Regions from separate parts of the Achromobacter sp. EB05 genome, predicted to be linked through region 1. Evidence: predicted binding sites of a transcription regulator. Region 1 holds the regulator's gene; each other region holds the start of a gene.
What was found. Region 1 encodes FliA, which starts transcription of late flagellar genes. Its sites were predicted from a motif close to CTAAAGTTTNNNNNNNNNNNGCCGNTA; they were not measured.
Positions count from the first base shown of each region.

Region 1 (6,057 bases):
CCGACAGTTCGCGAACGCGCTGCAGGTGGGTGTTGATTTCGGAGGCGGCGCCTTCCGTCGTCTGGGCCAGCGAGATACCGTCGTTGGCGTTACGAGCGGCTTGGGTCAGACCCTTCACGTTGGCGGTGAAGCGGTTGGCAATGGCCATACCGGCGGCGTCGTCCTTGGCGCTGTTGATGCGCAGGCCCGACGACAGGCGTTCGATGGCGGTACCCAGGGAAGATTGCGACTTGTTCAGGTTGTTCTGAGCAACCAGCGACAAGTAGTTGGTGTTAATGACTGCAGCCATGTTTAGGCTCCCAAGAGAGAAAGGCTTCTTCAAACCGGGCAGCGGGGCCGCCCATCGTTGTAACGGGAAGAATTCGATTTCTTGCGTCTTCGAATTTCTCCGTTGCAAGGATTACGGCAGTCGCAAATCAATCTTTAGGGCTTTTTTTTGGTATTCGCAAAATGTTGTTGGATACCACTTACAGACTGGTCTTACGGTCTGGCCGGGCGACCGGACGGGTGAGGAAGCACCATATACAGACTTGTCCGACGGCCGGAGCACGGCCGCCGGACGGGCCTGTCAGTGCAGCAGCAGGCCGGCGCGGCGCAGGGCGGCCAGCAGGCTGTTGACGATTTCCTGGGCCACCGGATCCAGGTTGCGGGCGCCCTTGTAGGATTTGCCGTCCGGGTGCGGATGGCGTCCCGCGGTCAGCGCGTCGCGCGCCAGGGTGCGCAGTTCGGCGCTGCTGTGCTCGCCGTCGATGTGGCGCATCAGATATTGGTGCAGGGCGTCGGTGGGCGCCGTGACCGGGTGATGCCAGAGGTTGTGCATGCCGACCTGGGAATTCGGTTTTGTTACTTCTTGTAGTAATTGCAGGGCGCCGGGGATCAGGCGCGGCTTGGCCTGCGCGGGTTGGTAGGCGGCCGGTTCCAGGCGGTAGTGGAGGGCGCTGGCCTGCACCAGCGTCACCAGGTGGCCGATCATCGCGTTGGCCAGGGTGTCGGCCGCCGCGTCGGCCGCGTGTCCGCGCTGGGTTTCGAGCAGCGCGGCGAACGGCAGCGATCGCGGCCAGGCCTGGGCCAGCGTTTCCATCAACGCGATCATGCCCGGATCCTGGGTGGTGATGGCGGTCCCGGCGGCGGTGCGGAACTGGCGTTGCCCGGCCGGGGCGCCCGCCGCGCCGGGCAGCGGCGTTAGGTCGGCGGCGAAATGCATGGCGACAAAGGCGCCGCCCTCGGGTTGGTCGAGAATGTCGCCGGCGCGCTCGGCATGCACCAGCAGGCTCTTGCGGAACGAGCGGCCGATGGCGAAATCGAGGTATTGCTCGCGCATTTCCCGGCCGGCGTTGACCGACAGCCCGTTCAGGCCCAGCGCCACGGTGCCGCCGAACGTGGAGGGGAACGTCAATTGCGGTTCGGCATCTGTCACGTAGGCCAGGCCGGCTTGTTGCGCCGCGGCGGCGAATTCCAGGAAATAGCAGGGCGTGTTGATCGCCTCCAGGTATTCGTGCAGCAGATAGTGATCGGTCTGTCCGCGCAACTTGCGGGCGGCTTCCTGCAGCGCCGAGCGCAGCGGGTTGCTCTGCCACAGGCCGCCCTCGATCAATTCCAGCATGGCCTTGGCGCGAACCAGCTTGTCCTGCGGCGTTTCCGCGCCGAAGCTGTTCAGGATCATGGCGTCGCGGATCACGTCGGACGCCTTCCAGCCCGGATAGGTGTTGTAGCTGACGTAGGCGATGCCTTGCGGCGCCAGGTTTTCGCGGCAGATGCGCAGGATCGCGTCACGCACCTCCGGCGGCACCCAGCTGAACACGCCGTGGCAGATGATGTAGTCGAAAGTGCCGAAGTCGGCGGTGATGTCCGTCAGGCTCATGGCCCGCAGGTCGAGATTACGCGCGCCCGCCGCTTCCGCGATCAGCCGGCCCGCGTCAATCTGCTGCGGCGACAGGTCGATGCCGACGACGCGGGCCTCGGGGTAGGCCAGCGCGAATGGCAACAGGTTGCCGCCGGCGGCGCAGCCCAGTTCCAGCACCCGGGCCTGCTCCAGCGCCGGCGCCGGCAACTGGTACAGGTGCGCGACCGCGCGCAGGTTGCCGGGCGAGGTGTAGGAAAAGGGCAGGGAAATGTACGGGGTTTCGTCGTAGGCGTCGGAAATGGCCTGCGTCAGGACGTCGGGTGCGCTCATGGCGAAATTCCAGGGATCGCGGTGCGCGGCCGGCGGCGGATCGCCGCGCGCACCATTATTGGTGTCAGCGTGGAAGGCTAACAAGGGCGCCGGGGGCGTAATGGCATGAACAACGTCCGATTTTCCCGGAATTCCGGACGCAAGGCGCGCCGCCTGGGCGTCGGACGGGGCATCCGGTCCGGCGGCTGCGCCCGTCAGATAATCTGCGCGATCTGCCCTTCCTGGGGCAGGTGTTGCCAGGCCTGTTCGCGCAGCTTGGCGCGGATGCGCGCCGTGGCCTGCGACCGGAGCTGGCAGACGCGGGCCTCGGTCACGTTCATGATCGCGCCGATTTCCTTCAGGTTCAGGCCCTGCTCGTAGCACAGCGACAACAGCAGTTTCTCGCGGTCGGGCAGGGTGTCGATCGCCAGGATCAGCGCCTGGCGGAAATCGCCGGCCAGCAGCGAGTCCAGCGGGTTGCCGCCGGCGGTGCCGTGATTCAGCGTGGCGGTCCAGTCGGTCTGGCCCGACGCGGTGTCGGGCTCGGTGGCGAAGTCTTCGTAGTGGACGATCTGCACGCCCTGGGCGTCGTGTAACAGCGTCTGATATTCAGCCAGCGGCATCTCCATCTGCTGCGCGATCTCGGCTTCGGAGGGCGCGCGCATCAGGCGTTGTTCGAGTTGCTGGATGGCCTGTTCGATCTTGCGTGCCTTGGCGCGCACGCTGCGCGGCAGCCAGTCCTGGCCACGCAGTTCGTCGAGCATGGCGCCGCGGATGCGGGTGGTGGCGTAGGTCTCGAACTGGGCGTCGGCGGTCTCCTGGTAGCGGCGCACCGCATCCAAGAGGCCGATCATGCCGGCCTGGATCAGGTCGTCGAGTTCGACGCTGGCCGGCAGCCGGGCGAGCAATTGCAGGGCCAGCTTCCGCACTAGCGGGGCATATTCGACCAAGCTGTCATCTGCGTGGGGCATTGCGGGAGTGTCAGGCGGTGTCCATCGTGACGCATTGTCGGTTGTTGTCAATTTGCGACATTGTCGACAAACGCGCGGCTACGCTAAAGCTAGCAATATTTTGTGATCGAAAGGTGTCATTGTCGGCAAAAGCCGGTATTTCATTCCTTAAAGCACGCAACGTTTTGAATGCTTATTTGCCAAATTGACGTACATTTGTCAGGACTTTCTATGTCAAGGTGTATCTAAAGTCTCAAGTTGCGCGATATCAACAAAGATTTGTCATATAAGTCATAGAAAATGACATGACCTGTGGTAAATTTTACTTAAATTGCGAACAAATGATACATTTCGCATTAAAACAGGATGCAGCGGACACTGTGCAACAAACGTTGCCATTGTCCTTGGTTATCAAGCCCCTTCGGTGGGATAGGGAATAGGGAGTCGGGCGTGCAACAAGTCGAAAATTCTTTGCTGGCAGATATCCGTGAGGTGAATCTGTCCTACCTGCTTCTCGCGCAGCGCATGCTGCGCGATGACTATGCTGCATCGATGTTCCGTCTGGGTTTCAGCAACGAGGTTGCCGATATCCTGATGCGTCTTTCTCCGGCTCAGCTGGTGAAGCTGGCCAGCTCCAGTTCGCTCCTGTGCCGTTTCCGTTTCGACGACTACAGCCTGCTGTCGGCCCTGACCCACGACGTGCTGGGCGGCGCGCTGCAGCAAGCGCACGCGACGATCCTGCTGGCCAAGCAACCTGTTGAAGAACTGGCCTGACGGCCTGTCGATTCCCACTCGGACACGTGTAATGGCCACCAAGAGCGTTTCGCAGGAAGCGGATGACATCCTGCTAGCCAGCTCCATGATCACTCTGGGCGCGCGGCTGCAGGTGTTGGAGGCTGAAACCAGCCTCAGCCACGACCGCCTGGCACGTCTGTACCGCGAAATCCGCGGTTGCTCGCCACCGAAGGGCATGCTGCCTTTTTCGGTCGACTGGTTCATGACCTGGTTGCCGAACATCCATTCCTCGCTGTTCTACAACGTGTATTCGTTCCTGAACACGCGCACCAGCAGCAAGGGCATCCGCGCCATCATCGACGCGTACCGCCTCTATCTCGAGAACGCCGGCGTGGACAACGCCGAATCCGCCGAGCCCGTGCTGAGCTTCACCCGGGCCTGGATGCTGGTGCGGTTCTTCGATAGCGGCATGCTGCAGCTTTCCGCCTGCCGCCAGTGTGGCGGGCATTTCATTGCGCACGCGCATGATCCGCAGTCGGATTTCGTGTGCGCAATCTGCCGTCCGCCACCCCGGGCCGGCAAGACCCGTGCCGCCGCCAAGGCGCGCGCGGGCAGCCGATCCGTGCCAGCCGTAGACGCCGCCCGTTCCTGAGCGGCGCGTCCAAATACATCAAAAGCCCTGGAAAACTCCCCGTAACCCGCCTTTTTGGGACGGGGGGAACAGGGGATCATTGACGCCGGTTTTAGACTTCGTTGGCAGGGGCCTGATGTGTTGATTGTTATCGGTTTTCTAGTGGTGATCGTGTCGGTCATCGGCAGCTTCGTAGCGCTGGGCGGCCACATGGGCGCGCTTTACCAGCCGTTCGAGTTGACGCTGATCTTCGGCGCGGCCTTCGGCGCCTTCCTGGCCGGCAACAGCAAGAAATCGCTGATGCTCGTGAAGAAGGCGCTGCCCGACACGCTGAAAAGCTCGCGCTACGGCAAGGACGTCTACATGGAGCTCATGGCGCTCCTGTACGTGCTGCTGAACAAGGCGCGCCGCGAAGGCCTGATGGCGATCGAATCGCACATCGAGGATCCTGCCTCCAGTCCGATCTTCAGCGAGTATCCGCGCATCGCCAAGGACGAGAAGCTCATGGAGTTCATCACGGACTACCTGCGCATCATGATCAGCGGCAACATGAGCTCGTTCGAGATCGAAACGCTCATGGACGAGGAAATCGAAACCTACCGCCACGAGCGCGAAGTGCCTGCCAGCATGATCCGGCAGATGGCCGACGGCCTGCCTGCGTTCGGTATCGTGGCCGCGGTGCTGGGCGTGATCAAGGCACTGGCCGCCGTGGATCAGCCGCCCGCCATTCTCGGCGACCTGATTTCCAAGGCCATGGTGGGCACCTTCCTGGGCATTCTGCTTGCCTACGGCTTCGTCGGTCCGCTGGCCTCGCGCATCGAGCGCCGCACGGACGAGGCCATGAAGGTGCTGGAATGTATCAAGACCACGCTGCTGGCCAGCATGAACGGCTACCCGCCGCAGCTCGCGGTCGAATTCGGCCGCAAGGTGCTGTATTCGTCGGTGCGGCCGACTTTCGGTGAGCTGGAAGAGCACGTCCGGCAGACCAAGTCCACCGCCAAGGCCTGACGGAGCGGGCCATGAGCACGGTAAACAACCACCGTGTGGTGATCCGCCGCAAGAAAGTCCACGGCGGCGGACACCACGGCGGAAGCTGGAAGATCGCCTACGCCGACTTCATCACGGCGATGATGGCGTTCTTCCTGGTGATGTGGCTGATCAGCATCGTGCCGCGCGAGGAACTCAAGGGCATCGCCGAATACTTCCGCATGCCCTTGCGCGTGGCGCTGACCGGCGGTCCCAGCAGCTCGGCCGAGACCAGCGCGGTCCCCGGGGGCGGCCGCGACCCGCTGCGCAGCGACGGCGACGAGCGCCGCGCCCAGGGCAACCGGGTCGAGGCCCAGCCGATGGGTGATGCCGAACGGCGCGACCAGCACCGCCTGGAAAACCTCAAGAGGCGGCTGGAAAACGTCATCGAGAACAGTCCGGTGCTCAAGAGCTTCCGGCCCCAATTGCTGATCGACCTGACCACCGAAGGTCTGCGGATCCAGATCATCGACAACCAGAACCGCCCCATGTTCGCCACCGGTCGCGCCGAGGTGCAGCCCTACATGCGCGACATCCTGCGGGAATTGGGGCCGGTTCTGAAC
Region 1 covers NZ_CP155917.1:2,506,219-2,512,275, forward strand. The annotation lists gene AAID08_RS11490 (flagellin) at 1-289, opposite strand, end outside; gene AAID08_RS11495 (methyltransferase regulatory domain-containing protein) at 569-2,173, opposite strand; gene AAID08_RS11500 (RNA polymerase sigma factor FliA) at 2,368-3,123, opposite strand; gene flhD (flagellar transcriptional regulator FlhD) at 3,553-3,876, shown strand; gene flhC (flagellar transcriptional regulator FlhC) at 3,908-4,489, shown strand; gene motA (flagellar motor stator protein MotA) at 4,607-5,476, shown strand; gene motB (flagellar motor protein MotB) at 5,488-6,057, shown strand, end outside.

Region 2 (6,057 bases), 2.0 Mb from region 1:
GCGAAGCTGCAGGCCGTCAACCAACGCCTGGGCGGCGTCGGCATCGTCGGCGTCGCCTTCAACTGGTCCGAGGCCTGGGCGGACTTCGACCGCTACGGCGGTCGCAAGCGGCTCAGCGCCAGCAGCGCCGCCAGCGCCAGCACGCTCAGCCCGCCCAGCAGCGCGAACGTGACCGGCGCGCCGGCCTGCTCCATCGACACCGCCAGCGCCGGCGGCGCCAGGGCGTTGATCAGATTCATCGGCAAGGCGATGGCGGCCATCGCCGCCGCATAGCCGGCCTTGTCGAAGAACACCAACGGCATGGTGGCCCGCGCCACCGCGAAGGCGCCGCTGCCGACCCCGAACAGCAGCAGGTAGCCGACGACCGGCAGCAGGCCCGCGCCGCCGATCCAGATGGCGGCCAGCCCCAGCGGAATCATGACGCCCGCGGCAATGCCGGTGGACAGCCCGTCCCAGCGCCCGCCGCCCAGCAGGTCAAGCAAGCGCCCGCCGACCTTGAAAACGCCCAGCAGCGACGCAACCGCGACGGCGCGCGCCAGATCCATGCCCATGGCCCGCAGCAGCGGCACGCCCACGGCCTGGATGCCGAAGGTGACGAAACTGTTCAAGGCTATCGCGGTCACCAGCAGCACGAAGACCCGGCCATGGGAGCCGGCGCCGCGCCGCGCGGCCACTGCCGCCGTCGCTTCGGTCGCGGGCAGGCCGAACCAGAGCAGCGGGCCCGCGGCCAGCGCCATGACGGCGGCGTACACGAGCAGCGCATCGCGCCAGCCGATCAGGTGGTCGAGAAACGCCGTGACCGGCAGGAACACGCTGCCCGCCAGGCCCGTCACCAGCATCAGCGTGCCGATGAGGCCGCGCGCCTGTTCCCGCGCATATTCCACGACGTAGGCATAGGCGGCGGTCGTCAGGAAGGCGGCGCCCGCCACGCCGATCAGCGCCCAGGCGGCCCAGAAGGCCATTAGGCCCGGAGACAGCGCCAACAGGGCCAGGCCCAGTCCGATCAGCGCGGCGCCCGCCGCCATCGCCTGGCGCGTGCCGAACCGGCGGAACGCGCGGGCGGTCAGCGGCGCGGCCAGCCCCATCGCGACATACATGACCGACGTGCCCAGGAATATCGACGGCAAGGTGGCGCCCAGGTCGGACGCGACCGGCGCGGCGATGACCGGCAGCACGCCGACCACGCCCCAACCGACGATCTGGGTCAGCGACAGCAACAACAGGACAAGGAAATGGCGTTGCATCGTCCACTCCTCGATCCGGGTGGGACAGTTGCATGGCGACGGTCAGGCGCTCCGATGCGACGGGGCGGTGGGGGAGTTTACCCCCGCCAAACGCAACGCCGCGTTGCGCGCTCTTCTCTTTTTTTCCCGCCGCGCGCCGGCCTAGCGCCCCTTGTCCATCGACAGCGGCACGCCCCAGATCGGATCTTCCATGCCCTGCTTGCCCAGCGGCGTGATCTGCATGGGCTGCAGCTTGGCCAGCAGCGCCTGGTGCTCGGCGCTCAGGGTCCGCTGCGCCAGGTACTTCTGCGCGAACTCCATCGGCGCCGGGCGGGTGTAGACGGTCAGGTCCTCCAGCGGGCACTCGATCATCTTGGGATCGACCGCGCGGCAGGCCGACTGGCGGAACTTGTAGCTGGGCGTCTTCAGGTGCATGCGCTGGCTCAGCACCAGTTGACCGCCCTGCAGCGTGAAGCTGGCCAGCGCCTGCTTGGGCGGGATGCGCGCCTGCACCTTGATGGCGGGAATATCGCGCGAATCGGTTTCCTCGTAGTAGCCCGCCGGCATCCCCGCCGAGGTCTCGGTGTATTGCTGCTCGCCCCAGCTCACGCAGGCGCCCGAGGCCACGTGCACGGCCGTGCAGACCTGGCGCGTCCTGGTCTCGCTGTGGGTGGTGGCGTCGCGCCACGCCTGCTGCCTGTAGAACTCGCGATAGAGTTCCGGCGAAAGATAGGCGGTGCCGTTGGCGCCGCGGCCCGATCCCTCCGGCCCGCGCTTGGCCCCGACCTGATCGAGCAGCGCATTCAGCTTGTAGTCGTCGCCGCCGGTCAGCAGGTATTTGCCGGGCGGCAGGATATGCACCTCGAACGCCTGGAACAGGTAGGTTTCCTTCGGGTCGCGCTTGAGCGCATTGGTCTGGAACTTGCGGCTGAAGGTCACCTGCGGCGCCTTCTCGTGCATCCAGATCACGGTCGGAGTCCACTGCGTCATGGTCAAGGCGTCTTTCAGCGTCGCGTGCGGCATCAGGTCGGCCACCAGCACCACGGCCATGTCCGATTTGAGCGCCTCGTTGATCAGGTCCAGCAGTTGCCCGTAGCGCGGATCGTCGCGGGTGCCGTATCCGTTCGAGGACGGCATGTTCACGCACCCCGACAGCGCCAGCGTAAGCGTCAGGAGGGACAAGGCAAGGCGCGGGCGCGGCAAGGTCATGGATCGGTCCTTAAATGAGGCTGAATCGGTCTGAGCGCGCATGCTACTGCCTCTGGGCCGGAGCGCAAGCGCGGCGAGGCACGCTGAAACATTGGGCCACGCGGGCAACACGGTGGGATTTCGCGCGGCCGGCGCGATGGGGCGGACGCCACGCCCGCATTCGCACGGGCCGCGGCGCGATGACGCGCGGCGATACGGTGCCGGGAGGCTCGCGCAGGGCGCGCTCGCAAGAAAACTATTGTTGCGATTGTTTCTGAAGACGCGGGCCTTTGCACCGAGGCCGCGCACCCGCCGCCCGAGTCTCCGCCCACAATCTTGCCGCGACGCCGACCTTGATATCAGACCGCATTAAGACGCCAAACCGCGTTTTCCCGCAAGGACAAATCTAGAATCGGATGGGCGTCGCTTCCGCGATGCCGCGCTGGCGGAAGAAGGCCCGCCGTCCAGTCGTCGACGCAGTCCGTGGCCCGGGAAATCAATCGCAGGTATGCGCGTTCTTGTCGTTGAAGATCCGCCGGAATGGGCCGAAAGCGTGTCCAACCATATCGCCGGCCTCGGCCGCGGCGTGCACGTCTGCGGCACCGTGCAGGACGCGCTCGCACACATCCGGCAGTCCCCGCCCGGCATCCTGGTGACCGCCGCGTCGCTGCCCGATGGCGACATGCTCGGCCACATCGCGCCGCTGCGCCGCACGTTTCCCGCCATGGGCATCATCGTGCTGACCGACAACGTGCGCATGCCCGCTCAATTGCAGAGCCTGAGCGACGGCGCCGACCATTACCTGATCAAGCCGATCCAGCTTGCGCTGCTGGCGGTCACCGTCAGCGCGCTCGAACGCCGGCTCGTGACCGCGACGCCGGGCCCGATCTCGCACTGCAACTGGACCCTGGACGTGCAATCGCGCCAACTGCGATCGTCGGACGGTCAACAGCTAAGCCTGACGGCCAAGGAATCCATCGTCATGGCGACGCTGATCCAGAGTCCGAAGTACCCCGTCAGCCACAAGCGGATGTCGCAGAATCTCGGCTATCCGGCAGTCATCTACGATCAGCACCGCATCGACGCGCTGCTCTATCGGGTCCGCAAGAAACTCGCGACCCTGCGCGATGCCCCCTTGCAGATCCGCAACATCTATTCCGAAGGGTCCTTGCTGGTGCTGCGCGAGGGCAGGATCGGCATCGCGACGCACGACTGATTTGCGCGCGGCGGCGCCGCCGGCGCCCGACGATACCCGCCGCGGCGCCCCCTCCCCGTTCGCGCTCCACTGCGCCGTTGAGTATTCATGAGTTTTCGGCGGCGCCCAAACGCCTACACTACACATGTCTTGCAACTTTCCCCAAGAGAGACAAGGCCGAAGGCCCCACCCGCTTACCCGCGAGTGGGGCCTTCTTTTTCGTGCGAGTAAAAGCTCGTGTTTCAGAAAATTTCCAGCAAAACTCATCAAAAATCATAAGACAGCCGTTTGCGCCGCGATCGTCTAAAGATCAATTTGGCAGGGTCGTAGTTTTGGCAACGGACGAACCCGAACGCTGATTCTCGGTTCATCACGTTGGCAATCGGGCAGCGCCGCTGCCCGCCTCGATCAAGCCTCACTCTGCCAAGGAGCTAACACATGGCTGCAGTCATCAACACCAACTATCTGTCGTTGGTCGCCCAGAACAATCTCAACAAATCCCAGTCCGCGCTGGGCACCGCCATCGAGCGCCTGTCCTCGGGTCTGCGCATCAACAGCGCCAAGGACGACGCCGCCGGCATGGCCATCGCCAACCGCTTCACGTCCAACGTCCGGGGCCTGACCCAAGCCGCCCGCAACGCCAACGACGGCATCTCGCTGGCGCAGACGACGGAAGGCGCCGCCTCCGAAATCACCGCCCACCTGCAACGGGTGCGCGAACTGTCGGTGCAAGCCGCCAACGGCAGCTACTCGCAAGAGCAGCTCGACTCCATCCAGGACGAAATCAACGAGCGCCTCGCCGACATCAACCGCATCTCCGAGCAGACCGACTTCAACGGCGTGAAGGTACTGTCGGACAAGGCCACGCCCCTGACGCTGCAAGTCGGCGCCAACGACAACGAAACCATCACGCTGGACTTGAACGAAATCAGCGTCAAGACGCTGGGCCTGGACGGCTTCAACGTCAACGGCGTTGGCATTGTCGATAACAGGAAGGCCCAAGTCAGCGACATGATTGGCCCGAACATCCAGCTTGTGGCGGGCACGGACAATCAGTACGACGTCACGGAAACGAACACCGCCGCCACGACCACTGACCTGATGAGCCAGATGACGGACGGCAGTACCATTATCAAAACGACAGGCGCAGCGCCTGCAGGCGGCGGTGCAGTACCTACCACCACCTACACGTATGACGCCGCCGCTGGCAACTTCGTCTACGACGATACCGATACGGATACCGCCGTCGAAGCAACCATCAGGGGCCAGATCGGCGCCAAGCCGATCGCGGCTACGTACATGAACAAGACCGCTCAGGCCGACATCCTGATCACCTCTAGCGGCAACATCACCGATGTCAACGGTAAGGCGCTGTACTGGGACCCCGCGGGCAATCTGTCAGTCAATGACGGCCTGACGGGTGGTGCCGCTCCGGGTGCCGCTGCTTTTACTCAGGCAACGCTAGCCGACGTGACGACCTACATGGGTACCGGCGCCACTGCTGAAGGCGTCAAACTGACCGTGAACGGCACGACGTACCAGAGCCAGGCCGCCGGGACGGCAGACATCAAGTTCCAGGCGACCATCACCAAGGAGAAGCTGGCGGCGGACCTCAAAGCCCAGCCTACCGTTACGCCTGCCGAAGTCAAGATTGAAGCGGGCGCGTTCAGCCTGACCCTGCAGGTAACGCAAATTGGCCAACTCGACACCGATGCCGATCATTTGCTGTATATGGATGACAAGCAGCAACTGACGACGGTGTCCAAAACTGTCCGACGCTACGAGTTCAATCCGGATACCGGCAACATCACTGCCATCGCGGGCGGCAGCACGTTCCATCATCAGGTTGCCGCTGCTATCGGCACAGACGTCACCGACAACAAAGACGTCGCCGTCAACGACTACGGCAAGAAGTTGTACGTCGCCAGAGCCGGCAGCAAAGCCGGCAGCCTGACGCTCGAAAGCACCAGCAAGGGCGACAAGACTGGCGACCCGATGAAAACGCTAGATTCCGCTTTCAACCTTCTGAATAAAGTGTCCGGCCAACTGGGCGCGGTGCAGAACCGCCTGGAGTCGACGATCAACAACCTGAACAACGTGATCAACAACCTGTCCGGCGCGCGCTCGCGCATCCTGGACGCCGACTACGCCACGGAAGTGTCGAACATGTCGCGCGCCCAGATCCTGCAACAGGCCGGCACGTCGGTCCTGGCCCAGGCCAACCAGGTGCCGCAGACGGTGCTGTCGCTGCTGCGTTGATCGCGTAGTCAGCCAGCCCATCGGGCCGGCCCCCTCCGTCGCGCGTTGCGGCGGGCGGGGGCCGGCCTTTTTGTCGTCAGCGAGATCGGCCGCGCGTCACGCCGGGCGGATCTACAATGCCCGTTCTCTTTTCGGGAGTCTTTCCATGCTCGGTGTCACCGACTATGGCGCATTCGTGCTCGCCTTCATCAT
Region 2 covers NZ_CP155917.1:4,499,502-4,505,558, forward strand. The annotation lists gene AAID08_RS20405 (MFS transporter) at 93-1,244, opposite strand; gene AAID08_RS20410 (hypothetical protein) at 1,386-2,432, opposite strand; gene AAID08_RS20415 (response regulator transcription factor) at 2,920-3,627, shown strand; gene AAID08_RS20420 (flagellin) at 4,045-5,865, shown strand; gene AAID08_RS20425 (LysE family transporter) at 6,011-6,057, shown strand, end outside.
Region 2: AAID08_RS20420 (flagellin) is a predicted target of FliA. The motif match lies at 3,910-3,936, and genes of this name have one in related genera.

Region 3 (6,057 bases), 2.3 Mb from region 1:
CGAATCCAGGTCCTCGATGTCGACGGTGGCACCGAACACGGCGCGACCTTCGGCCTCGAGCGAAGTCGGGTCGATCAGGTGGGCATTGGAAAGCGTGCCCTCAAGCTCGGCGATCCGGCCCTCGATGAAACCCTGGCGCTCGCGAGCCGCATCGTACTCGGCGTTCTCCGACAGATCGCCCTGCGCGCGCGCTTCGGCGATAGCGTTGATGACGGCGGGACGTTCCACGGTTTTCAGCCGCTGGAGCTCTTCTTGCAAGCGCTCGGCCCCGCGCACGGTCAAAGGAATGGCAGACATGTCGTTTCCCAAACAAAAGTAGAAAACGCCCCCGACGGAGCGTTCTCGGTGTGAAGGTCTTGGACCTGACGCATGGGGCGCCGTCGGAAGCGGACTCGTGACGGGCATCGCCAGGAACGGAACGGCCAGGGGCGGGCAAAGCTGAACCCGATGGATCCCCTTGCGCCCGCTCGGGCCGGCCCGCCGGACGAATGCGGCAAGCTGCGACCAAAACAAAACCCCGGCTCGGGTCGGAACCGGGGCAATCAAGGTCATATTGTGGTCAAAGTCCGCCGGAATTGCAAGCCACCGGAGAAACCGGCTTTTTCGGCGCATTTCGCCGCCGTAACCCGCTAAAACCCGTCGTTTCCCGGATCGGCGCCGGCGTTGCACAAAAGATACTCAACAGTAAGGACAAACCCGACCACGGCGAGGTTTATGTAAAAACGCGATGTGGTGCTCAATAAAAAAGGTATAACCGACAAACTGGCCCATTAATAACAATTAAATACATGCCGGTATTAGCCGGCATTTTCCTGTTTCAAGCGAAGGGATACGCGAGCCGCCCGTGTTGGCCACGCGTAAAGCGATTGATTGTGCGTGTTGCAGGTTGGGCGGACGCATCGCAGTCATCCGGCGCGACGTTCGCCCCTCTGCCGCAGCGCCGGTGGGCACGGTATCCACGCCTGCGGTGGAGCGCGTTCAAGAACGGGAGCTCCCATGCTGGAAAAATTGAAAGTCCGTACGGGCATGATGCTGGTGTTGGCCTGCTTTGTGATTACCCTGGCGCTGGCTTGCGGCTTGAGCTGGATGAACGCCGAAAACAGCATGCACGAAATCGAGGACCTGAATAATGTGGCCGTGCATCAGGTCGATCCGCTCTATGAATCCAATGCCGCGCTACTGCGCGCCCGGCTGTCGCTGGGCACGGGCATCGCCGACCTGCAGTCCGGCGCCAACGACCAGGCGGCCAGCGCGCAAGCCGCCGCCGCCGAACAGCTCAAACTCGCGCGCGAGCGCTTCGACCGCTACATGGCGGTGCCCAAGAGCGAGCGCGGCCAGGAGCTGGCGCGGGTCCTGCAGGGCCGCTTCAACGCCTACGCCGCCGCGCTGGGCGAACTGGACGCGGCGCTCAAGGAGCGCTCGGTCGCGCGCTACCAGCAGAACGAAGCGCGGGTGCGCCAGGCTGACGCCGACTTCGCCAAGGACATGCAGGTGTTCCTGGCGCGGGTTCAGGAACGCAGCGATAGCGTGCTGGAAAGGTCGCAGAGCACCTATTCGACCGCCCGCATCTCGGCCATCGCCCTGCTGTCGGTGGCGCTGCTGCTGGCGGTGCTGTGCTGGGCCTTCATCCGCCGCGGCGTGCTACTGCCGCTGCAGGACGCCGGCCGGCATTTCGACCGGATCGCCGCCGGCGACCTGACCCAGCGGGTCGACGCCCGCTCCAACAATGAGATCGGCACGCTGTTTTCCGCGGTGCGGCGCATGCAGGACGGCTTGACCCGCACGGTGACCACGGTGCGTCAGGGGGTCGAGGAGATCAATGTCGGCGCGGCCGAGATCGCCGCCGGCAATGCCAATCTGTCGACCCGCACCGAGCAGCAGGCAGCCGCGCTTGAAGAGACCGCCTCGACGATGGAAGAGCTGGCCGCCACCGTCAAGCAGAATGCCGACAACGCCGCCCAGGCCAACCAACTGGCGGCGGTGAGCATGGAGGTGGCGCAGCGTGGCGGCCAGACGGTCGGCCAGGTGGTGGCCACCATGCAGGGCATTTCCGAGAGTTCGCGGCGCATCGCCGACATCGTATCGGTGATCGACGGCATTGCCTTCCAGACCAATATCCTGGCGCTGAATGCCGCCGTGGAGGCGGCCCGTGCCGGGGAACAGGGCAAGGGTTTCGCCGTGGTGGCGGGCGAGGTGCGCACCCTGGCGCAGCGCGCGGCGCAGGCGGCCAAGGAGATCAAGGTCCTGATCGAGACCTCGGTCGATACGGTCGCGGCCGGCTCATCGCAGGTCGCGGCCGCCGGCCAGACCATGGACGAAATCGTGACCTCGGTGCAGCGCGTGGCCGACATCATGGGTGAGATCTCGGCGGCCTCGGCGCAACAGGCCGGCGGCATCGACCAGGTCAGCCTGGCGGTCTCGCAGATGGACGAGGTGACGCAGCAGAACGCCGCGCTGGTGGAGCAGGCCTCGGCGGCCGCGTCGGCGATGGAGGATCAGGCCCGGCGCCTGGCGGAGGCGACCGCGGTCTTCAAGACCCAGTCGGGCCAGGTGATCGAGGCGGCCCCGGTGCAGGTGGGCGGCCGGACGCCGGCGTCGCGGCTGTCGCGTTCCTGAGCGGCGCCGGCCTGTCGCGCCCGGCCAGCGGAGCTGCCGCCTCGCGGCCGGCCGCCGCGGGCCGGGCGCGGCGCCCATGGGACGGGCGCCAGGCAGGGCAACCGCCCCGCCCTATTTCTTGCGGCGCAGCAACGCGTACAGGATGATGGCGCCGAAGGTCGCGGTGCCGATGCCGCCCAACGTGAAGTTGCCCAGCTTGACGGTGAAGTCGCCCGCGCCCAGCACCAGCGTGACCGCGGCCACGATCAGGTTGCGGTTGTCGCTGAAGTCGACCTGATTGACCACCCAGATGCGGGCCCCGGCAATGGCGATCAGGCCGAAGACCACCACCGACATGCCGCCCAGCACGGGCGCGGGAATGGTCTGGATCAGGGCGCCGAACTTGGGCGAGAAGCCCAGCACAATGGCGATCAGCGCGGCGATCACGAACACCAGCGTCGAATAGATGCGGGTCACCGCCATCACGCCGATGTTTTCGGCGTAGGTGGTGACGCCGGTGCCGCCGACGGCGCCCGAGACCATGGTGGCCACGCCGTCGCCGACGAAGGCGCGGCCCAGGTAGCGGTCCAGGTCCTGGCCGGTCATGGCGCTGACCGCTTTGACGTGGCCCAGGTTCTCGGCGACCAGGATGATGGCCACCGGCACGATCAGGCCCATGGCCTCCGCCTTGAACACGGGCGCGGCGAAGTGCGGCAGCCCGAACCAGGCGGCGGCCGACACGGCCGAGAAGTCGATCGGCTTGCCCAGGCCCATGCCGTTGGCGAAGATCGCGTAGACCACGCAGGCCAGGATCAGGCCGACCAGGATCAGCAGGCGCTGCACCATGCCCTTGGTGTAGACCGCAATGCCGCCCACGCACAGGATGGTGACGATTGCCATGGCGCTGTCGAAGCCCGAGGCGCCCATGGCCCCCTTGGCGGCGATAGGCGCCAGGTTCAGGCCGATCACCGCGACCACCGCGCCCGTCACCACCGGCGGCATCAGGGTGTCGATCCAGTTGGCGCCGCCGCCGGCGCGGCCGTTGGCGATCCAGACGAGAACGCCGATCAGCGTGTAGGCCAGGCCGCAGGCGATGATGGCGCCCAGCGCCACGCCGATGTTGGCGTTGGCCCCGCCGCCGGCATAGCCGGTAACCGCGATGACGCCGCCGATGAAGGCAAAGCTGGAACCCAGGTAACTGGGGACCCGGCCGCCCACGAACAGGAAGAAGATCAGGGTGCCGATGCCCGACATCAGGATGGCGACGTTGGGATCGAAGCCCATCAGCAGCGGCGCCAGCACGGTGGAGCCGAACATCGCCACCACGTGTTGCGCCCCCATGGCCACGTTCTTGGGCCAGGACAGCCGTTCGTCGGGCGCGATGATGACGCCGGGCTCGGCGTCGTCCGCCAGGCGCCAGCGCGGAAAATAGGAATTGGACATGGAATCCCCGGGAGTGATTGGTGTGAGCGGGCGCCAGTGTAAAGGGGGCCGGGAACGGGCGGCAACTTAAGTTCCCCGCCGCAATGCCGTATTAGTGGAAACCCCAGTCAATTCCCTCCCAGGAGATCTCCATGGCCATCGATTCCATCAGCGGCACCTCGCGCATCGGCAGCATGGCCGACCTGTGGGCGCAGAAGATCCAGGCCAACAAGGAAGCCAAGGATGCCAAGGCCGGCGATCCGGGCGTCAGCGTCACGCCAGACGGCAAGATCCGCGTCAACAACGCCGGCGCGATGAAGGTGGGCCAGGCCGAGGAAACCGAATCGTCCGAAAACGACGATCATTACACCCGGCAGATCAAGGAACTGCAGCGCCAGCTCAAGCGCGTCATGGAGCAAATCGAACGCGTGCGCGACAGCAACGCGTCGGCGGAGCAGAAGGCCACGCAAATGCAGGCCCTGAACGGGCAGGCGCTGCAGATCATGAACCAGATCCAGCAGGTGATGAACGAAAAGATCAAGGCGATGACCAAGGCCAACGGCGGCGTGTCGGCCACGGCCTAGGCGGCCGCCCCAGGCCCGCGCGCTCGCGCGGGTTCTCCCGAATGCCCGCCACACTGATGGCGCGCATCAAAATTTGTGATTGGACTGGCGGCGCATGCAACCGCTAAGGTCTCCGGACAAATCGAAAAACCACGGAGACAAACCATGCATGCAATGCGCACAGCCCTTGCAGGGGCGCTGCTGGCCGCCTGCGCCGCCCCCGCCCTGGCGGGCACCGTCACGGTGATCACGTCGTTCCCGAAAGATTTGACCCAGGCCTACAAGACCGCGTTCGAGAAGGCCAACCCCGGCATCACGCTGGAGATCCTCAACAAGAACACCGTGTCCGGCATTGCCTACGTGCGCGAGACGCCGGCCGGCCAGCGCCCGGAAGTGTTCTGGGCCAGCGCCCCGGACGCCTTCGAGGTGCTGGGCCGCGACAAGCTGCTGGCCAAGTCCTCGGACGTCGCCAACAAGGACGTGCCGGACAAGATCGGCAACTACCCCATCAACGACCCGGGCGGCATGTACCTGGGCCAGGCGCTGGCCGGCTACGGCATCGTCTACAACACGCGCTACATCGCGGCGCACAAGATCCCCGCCCCGGTCGAATGGAAGGACCTGCTGGCGCCGCACTGGTTCGGCCACGTCGGCATCACCTCGCCGTCGCGCTCGGGCACCATGCACCTGACGGTCGAGACCATCCTGCAGGGCGAAGGCTGGGACGACGGCTGGAACACGCTGCTGCGCATGTCGGGCAACAGCAGCGCCGTGACCGAGCGCTCGTTCGGCGTGCCGGACGGCGTCAACAACGGCCAGTTCGGCGCGGGGCCGGTGATCGACTTCTTCGGCCTGTCGAGCAAGTACTCGAAGTTCCCGGTGGAATTCGTCTATCCCTCCGAGACCGCCATCGTGCCGGCCAACATCGCGCTGATCGACGGCGCCAAGAACACCGAGGAAGGCAAGAAGTTCATCGCCTTCACGCTCAGCCAGGCGGGCCAGGAACTGCTGCTGGAACCGAAGATCTCGCGCCTGCCGGTGCTGCCGTATTCGGCGCTGGGCGGCAAGGTGCCGCAGGGTTATCCGGATCCCGCCGAGATCGCGCGCCGCAGCAAGGTGCAGTTCAACGCCGACCTGTCGCAGACGCGTTACTACGTGGTGCAGTCGCTGTACGACCAGACCGTCACGTTCCGCCTGAAGGAACTGCAGGCGGCGACCAAGGCGATCTACGACGCCGAGGCCAAGCTCGGCGACAAGGGCAAGAGCGGCAAGCCGGCCGAACTGCTGGCGCAGGCCCGCAAGCTGGCCTGGGCGCCGCTGGTGGACGGCAAGCAGGCCGCCGATCCCGAGTTCCTGAAGATCTTCAGCGGCAACAAGAAAGACGCCGCGGTCAACCAGCAGATCACCAAGCTGGAAGGCGAATGGAACGGCACGGCCAAGAGCAATTACGAGCAGGCCGTGAAGCTGGCGCGGGAAG
Region 3 covers NZ_CP155917.1:4,809,016-4,815,072, forward strand. The annotation lists gene greA (transcription elongation factor GreA) at 1-297, opposite strand, end outside; gene AAID08_RS21900 (methyl-accepting chemotaxis protein) at 997-2,616, shown strand; gene AAID08_RS21905 (solute carrier family 23 protein) at 2,728-4,038, opposite strand; gene AAID08_RS21910 (FlxA-like family protein) at 4,170-4,601, shown strand; gene AAID08_RS21915 (ABC transporter substrate-binding protein) at 4,746-6,057, shown strand, end outside.
Region 3: AAID08_RS21910 (FlxA-like family protein) is a predicted target of FliA. The motif match lies at 4,104-4,130, and genes of this name have one in related genera.